Regions from separate parts of the Amycolatopsis sp. NBC_01480 genome, predicted to be linked through region 1. Evidence: riboswitches for the same ligand, from Rfam matches in the RefSeq annotation. Region 1 holds a riboswitch; the other holds the start of a gene.

The links. A riboswitch is a leader RNA that binds a small molecule or an ion and turns the genes downstream of it on or off. The one in region 1 is predicted to bind thiamine pyrophosphate.
Region 2: it holds a riboswitch for thiamine pyrophosphate, as region 1 does, so the genes downstream of both, thiC (phosphomethylpyrimidine synthase ThiC) here and OG371_RS08025 (thiamine ABC transporter substrate-binding protein) in region 1, are expected to answer to the same signal.

The regions. Positions count from the first base shown of each region.
Region 1 covers NZ_CP109442.1:1,727,441-1,730,850, reverse strand. The annotation lists gene OG371_RS08035 (hypothetical protein) at 1-566, shown strand, start outside; gene OG371_RS08030 (4a-hydroxytetrahydrobiopterin dehydratase) at 1,027-1,317, opposite strand; TPP riboswitch at 1,351-1,465, shown strand; gene OG371_RS08025 (thiamine ABC transporter substrate-binding protein) at 1,490-2,545, shown strand; gene OG371_RS08020 (ABC transporter permease) at 2,521-3,410, shown strand, end outside.
Region 2 covers NZ_CP109442.1:2,391,877-2,395,286, reverse strand. The annotation lists gene thiC (phosphomethylpyrimidine synthase ThiC) at 1-1,348, opposite strand, end outside; TPP riboswitch at 1,342-1,473, opposite strand; gene OG371_RS11315 (glycoside hydrolase family 15 protein) at 1,642-3,410, shown strand, end outside.

The DNA.
Region 1 (3,410 bases):
TGGTGCGGAAGTCCTATCTGCCGGACCGGGCGTACAACAAGGACGGCATCGTCAACGTGCTCGCGAATTACCCCTGGCGGGAGTTCGGCTACAAGCACCTGCGGTGGCAGCGGGTGCCGGTCGTCGAGCAGCTGGGTGGGCTGATCCCCTGGCGGGCGTGGGAAAAGCGGAGCACCACGTTGCTGCTCACCGACCCGCGAAGCGGCCACGAGGTGGCCGAGATGCAGGGGCTGGTGAAGGACGTCGAAGCGCCGGCCGGGCGGCTGCTGTTCGCCGGGGAGCCGGGTTACGGCGGGGTTGTCAGCGCGGTCCGTGACGGTCGCCGGCGTGTTTTCATCGTCGGCAACGCCCGGCTGGGGCATCCCGAAGCGGTGCAGGACATCGCGGCGAAGGCGCGGGGACCTGGCCAAGTCGATGGTGCCGGAGCGGCCGCCCCAGGTGCCATTGCCGCCGCCGCCCGCGGACTACGTCAAGCACCTCGGGCCGTGGGTGGCGGACCACCCGGACAAGCCCTGACGTGTCTCAGCGGTGCGCTCAGCACACGTCAGGCCTGGCGCGATCGGTGATCACGTGGGGCCTCTGGAGTGCCGGATTCGATCTTCGCGAATCCGGCCCTGTCAGCGGCCCCACGGCTCAGCTTGCGCGGAGACTCAGCCGATCAGGCCGAGCACCAGGACCGCCAGCAGGGTGACGGCCGTGGCGAAGGTCGTGACCCAGGCGCGCTGGGAGGTGGAGAGGGTGGCGGAAGTGCTGTTCATGACGTGTCCTAGCGGGGCGAGTGCCGGATATTCCGCTGGATTAGCGCATCGATCATGGAGTGTGTTACCGCCTGTGGCTGAGATCACGGCGGTTACGCACGGTGTGCCAGAGCACACCGCCCGCGGCCGCGACCATCAAGCCGAATGAGACGGCTCCCACCACGATTGCCTGAGTCATCCCCTGGTCCTCCCTGCGTTGATGAAACCTCGTAGGGAGGACGCGCGAGAAGGGCCCAGGTGTTGCCGCGGTATCGGAGATCACACCTGGTCAGAGGGCTGCGAGGACCTCATCGATCTGGCGGGCCAGTGCGAAGTCCTTCGCTGTCAGGCCGCCTTCGGAGTGGGTGCTGAGGCGGAAAGTGAGCGTCCGCCAGCGGATGTCGATGTCCGGGTGGTGGTCGGCGGCCTCCGCCAGGACGGCGACGCGGTCTACCGCCTCGATCGCCTGCGGGAAGCTCGCCAGCTCAGCTGTGCGGATGATCGTCACGTCCGAGCGGTGCCAGTCGGTGAAGCTTCGGAGGGCCTCGTCGGCCTGCGAGTCGTTCATGATTTTCGCCATGTGCCCAATGGTGATCCCGTCTCGGCTAGGCTGCACGGTTGCCACGGGAGTCCGGTACGCCGGGCTGAGAGGCGGGTGCCCGTAGACCCGCGACCGTTCGCACCTGAATCCGGATCATGCCGGCGCAGGGAGGCTCGTTCTCCTGCCGCCGGCCAGTGCAGGAGGACAGCAGATGAATCCGCGGACCGCACGCTCGGCGCTGGCGGTGGCCACGGTCACCGTGCTGGCGAGTGCCTGCTCGTTGTCCGGCGGCTCGGGCGGCGGCGCCCAGCAGACCCCCGAGGTCACGCTCGTCACGCACGACTCGTTCGTCGCGCCCCAGGACGTGCTCGACGCGTTCCAGCGCCAGTCCGGGCTCAAGCTGAAGGTCGTCAAATACGGCGACGCCGGCGAGCTGACCAACAAGCTGGTGCTCACGAAGGCGAACCCGATCGGCGACGTCGCGTACGGCGTCGACTCGACGTTCGCCTCCCGGGCGCTCGGCGAGGGCGTCTTCCAGCCCTACACCAGCCCCGAGGCGGACCGCGGGCCGCAGCGCTACTCCGTGGACCCCGAGCACCGGCTCTCCGCCGTGGACCTCGGCGACGTCTGCGTGAACGTCGACTCCGGCTACTTCACCAGCAAGGGCCTCGCGGAGCCGAAGACCTACGACGACCTGGCCGACCCGAAGTACAAGGACCTGACCGTCGCCGAGGACCCGGCCACCGCGTCGCCCGGGCTGGCGTTCCTGCTGGGCACCATCGCGAAGTTCGGCGAGCAGGGCTGGCAGGGCTACTGGACCAAGCTCAAGGCGAACGGCCTGAAGGTCGACAGCGGCTGGGAAGAGGCCTACACCAAGGACTTCTCCGGCTCTTCGGGCAAGGGGCCGCGGCCGATCGTCGTCTCGTACGCCTCCTCGCCCGCCGCCGAGGTGGGTCCGGACGGCAAGCCGCGCACGAAGGCCCTGCTCGACACCTGTTACCGCCAGGTCGAGTACGCGGGCGTGCTGACCGGCAGCAAGAACCTGCCGCAGGCGCAGAAGGTGGTCGACTTCCTGCTGTCCCAGCAGTTCCAGACCACGGTGCCGGCGAACATGTACGTCTACCCGGCGCGCCAGGGCGTCGACCTGCCCGCGGGCTGGGCGCAGGTGGCGCCGCTGCCCTCGAATCCGGCCACGCTGCCCGCCGACCAGGTACAGGCCGGCCGCGAGAAGTGGATCGGTGCATGGCGCTCGCTCATGGGGGCCTGACCCCGGCGCGCACCCTCCGCACGGCCGGGCTCGCGCTGCTCGGGCTGCTGCCCGTGGCGTTCCTGGCGGTGTTCTTCGCCTGGCCGGTGGTGGCGATCGTCGGCCGCGGCTTCTCCGCGGGCGGCGTCGACACCGTGCTCGCCGACCCGCAGACGTGGCGGCTCGCCGGGTTCACCCTGGCCAGCGCGGCGGCGTCCACGGTGGTCGCCCTGCTGGCCGGCCTGCCGGTCGCGTACCTGCTCGCGCGCGTGCGGCTGCCCGGCGTCGGGCTCGCGCGCATGCTGGTGCTGGTGCCCTTCGTGCTGCCGACGGTGGTGGTCGGCCTCGCCTTCCGCGCGATCTGGCCGGACGGCGGCGTGCTGCCGCTGGTGCTGGCGAACGCGTTCTTCAACGTCGCGGTGGTCGCGCGGACCGTCGCCGGGCTGTGGTCGCACCTCGACCCGCGCGCGACGGAGGCGGCCAGGGCGCTCGGAGCGTCGCCGTGGCGGGCGTTCCGCACGGTGACGCTGCCCGCACTCGGACCGGCCGTCGCGTCCGCGGCCGCGGTGGTTTTTCTGTTCTGCGCCACCAGTTTCGGCGTGGTGCTGATCCTCGGCGGCGGCCAGTACCGCACGCTCGAGACCGAGATCTACCTGCGCACCGTCGACCTGCTGGACCTCTCGGGCGCGGCCGCGCTGTCGCTGATCCAGTTCGCGGCCGTGCTGGCGGCGCTGGCGCTCGGCGCTATGGCGCGGCGGCGCCGGGAGAACGCCGTCCGGCTGCGGTCCGCGCTGGTCACGGCCCGCCGGCCGCGCGGTGGCGAGTGGTGGACGGTCGGCGCCGCCGCCGTCGTGCTGGCGCTGCTGATGACCCCGATCGTCGCGCT
Region 2 (3,410 bases), 660 kb from region 1:
ATTCGTCGTCCCACTCCTGCGCGTGCGGGTGGCCCTTGGCGAGGTCGGCGGCGTGCGCGGCGATCTTGTACGTGATCACGCCGGTCTTCACGTCGTCTCGGTTGGGCAGCCCGAGGTGCTCCTTCGGCGTGACGTAACACAGCATCGCCGTGCCGTACCAGCCGATCTGCGCCGCGCCGATGGCCGAGGTGATGTGGTCGTACGCCGGCGCGATGTCGGTGGTGAGCGGGCCGAGGGTGTAGAACGGCGCCTCGCCGGTCAGCTGCTCCTCGAGCTCGACGTTCTCCTTGATCTTGTGCATCGGCACGTGGCCGGGGCCTTCGATCATCACCTGCACGTCGTGCTCGCGCGCGAGGTGCGTCAGCTCGCCGAGCGTCTCCAGCTCCGCGAACTGCGCGCGGTCGTTCGCGTCGGCGATGGAGCCGGGCCGCAGGCCGTCGCCGAGGGAGAACGTGACGTCGTACTTCCGCAGGATCTCGCAGAGCTCCTCGAAGTGCGTGTACAAAAAGGACTCCTGGTGGTGCGCCAGGCACCACGCGGCCATGATCGAGCCGCCTCGGCTGACGATGCCGGTGACCCGGCGCGCGGTCAGCGGGATGTACCGCAGCAGCACGCCGGCGTGCACGGTGACGTAGTCGACCCCCTGCTCGCACTGCTCGACGATGGTGTCGCGGTACACCTCCCAGGAAAGCTTTTCCGGGTCCCCGTCGACCTTCTCCAGCGCCTGGTAGATCGGCACGGTGCCGACCGGCACGGGCGAGTTGCGGATGATCCACTCGCGCGTCTCGTGGATGCGCTTGCCGGTGGACAGGTCCATGATCGTGTCGGCGCCCCAGCGGGTGGCCCACACCATCTTGTCGACCTCTTCCTCCACAGAGGACCAGACGGCCGAGTTCCCCATGTTGGCGTTGATCTTCACCAGGAAGTTCTTGCCGATGATCATCGGCTCGGACTCCGGGTGCTTGCGGTTGACCGGGATCACCGCGCGCCCGCGCGCCACCTCGTCGCGCACCAGCTCGGGGGAACAGCGCTCGCGCGCGGCGACGAACTCCATCTCGCGGGTGATCACGCCGGCTTTCGCCCAGCCCAGCTGGGTGTTGTGCGTGCGCCCGTCGGCCCAGCCGGTGCGCAGCGGGTGTAGTCCATTGTGGACGTCGATCTTGGCGTCCGGCTCGGTGTACGGGCCGGAGGTGTCGTACACGTCGAAATGCTCACCGTTCGACAGGTCGACCCGCCGGGCCGGCACCCGGAGGCCGGATTCCGTCCGGTGGTAGACCTTGTGCGAACCGGTGATCGGCCCCGTGGTCACGGTCGGCGTGATGGCGGCCTTGTTCTCCAGCGTCGTCAACGACGTTCACTCCCTACGCCGGCATTACCCGGTCAGGTTCATGCGGTCGGTGACGCCGGGTGTCCACAGACAGACACCAGTCACCCTCTCAGCCCGCCAAGGCGCGAGCTCCCGCGTTTTTTGAGTTGGGGTTGCGCCACCGACCATGCCACGGCGGGGGCGCGCGGCACAAGCCCGCCACTTTGGCGGCCGGTGGCTTCTTCACCGGATCGGACCATGCGAGCGCCAGGGATCGACGTAACAATCGCAGGGCTTTGCGCAACTGTGCGCGCTACGTCTCACCTGGGGTCGATATGCGAAAAGTCTTACTCCCGGCGCTGGCGACGCTGCTGGTGACCAGCCTGGTCCCCGCCGCCGCGACCGCCGCCGGCAGCAGCGGGGGTGACGCACCCGGCGCGCCGGGCACGCACCCGAGCTGGCTGCCCGCGAACAAAACCGGCTTCGGCACCGCCCGCGAGGCCGGCAGCGACATCTGGTTCACCCTGCAGGCCGGGCGGATGTCGGAGGTCTACTACCCCGATCTGTCCACGCCGAGCGTCCGTTCGCTGGAGCTGGTGGTCAGCGACGGGCGGAGCTTCGCGACCGTCGACTCGTCCGCCCGCGCGCAGCAGGTGCGCCGCGTCGACTCGGACAGCCTGACCTACGAGCAGACCATCACCGACGACCAGCACCGCTGGCGCCTGCGCAAGACCTACGTGACCGACCCGGCCCGCGCGAGTGTGCTGGTGGACGTCGACTTCACGTCGCTGACCGGGCGGCTGTACCAGCTGTACGCCGTCGCCGACCCGGACCTGACGAACGACGGCTCCGACGACTCGGCCCGCGCGTCCGGCCCGCTGCTCACCGCGAGCGACGTGAAGACCGCGGCCGCGCTGACCGCGACGCCGTCGTTCACCAGCACGAGCGTGGGGTACGACGGCGCGTCCGACGGCATCACGCAGCTGGCCAAGACCCGCCGGCTGACGCCGTATGCCAGCGCCGGCAAGGGAAATGTGGTCCTCACCGGGCAGACGGCCGCCGACGGCGTGCGGTCGCGGCACGTCACGCTCGCGCTCGGGATGGGCGCGAACAGCGCCGCCGCGGTCACCAATGCCCAAGCGTCGCAACGGCGCGGCTTCCGTGACGCCGAACGCGCGTACGACCGCGGCTGGTCGGGCTATCTGCGAACGGTGAGCCGGCCGCCGTCGTCGCTGAAGACCGGGAGCGAGCGGGACCTTTACACCGCGTCCGTGCTGACGCTGGCGGCGAGCGAGGACAAGCACCACCCGGGTGCCTTCATCGCGTCGCCGAGCATGCCGTGGCGGTTCGGGAACAACGATCCGGCGTACTCGCCGTCGGGCACGTATCACCTGGTCTGGCCGCGTGACCTCTACCAGATCGCCACCGGGCTGCTGGCCGCCGGCGACCGCGCGGCCGCGAACCGGTCCGTCGACTACATGTTCGGCACCCAGCAGCTGCCGGACGGGCACCTGCCGCAGAACAGCAACGTCGACGGCAAGCCGTACTGGACGTCCGTGCAGCTCGACGAGACGGCGTTCCCGATCGTGCTGGCGCAGCAGCTGGGGCGCGCCGACATGTGGCCCGGCGTGAAGAAGGCGGCGGATTTCCTGCTGGATTACCGCGCGGACAACGGAAAAGCCTCGCCGTACACCCAGCAGGAACGCTGGGAGGAGCAGGACGGGTACTCGCCGTCGACGATCGCGGCGGTGATCGCGGGCTTGGTCTGCGCGGCCGATCTGGCGTCGGCCAACGGCGCCGCGGCCGACGCCCAGCGGTACCTCGCCGCGGCGGACGCGTTCAAGGCCGGGCTGGCGAAGGAGACCATCACCACGAACGGGCCGCTGTCGAAGGACCCGTACTTCGTGCGGCTGACCAAGGACGGCGACGCGAACGCCGGGACGAAGTACAACCTCGGCAACTCGTCGGTCACCATGGACCAGCGGGCGGTCACGGACGCGGGCTTCCTCGAGCTGGTGCGGCTCGGCGTCTACGCGCCGGACGACCCGGTGATCCGCAACAGCATCAAGGTCACCGACGCGGATATCTCGTACACCACGCCGAA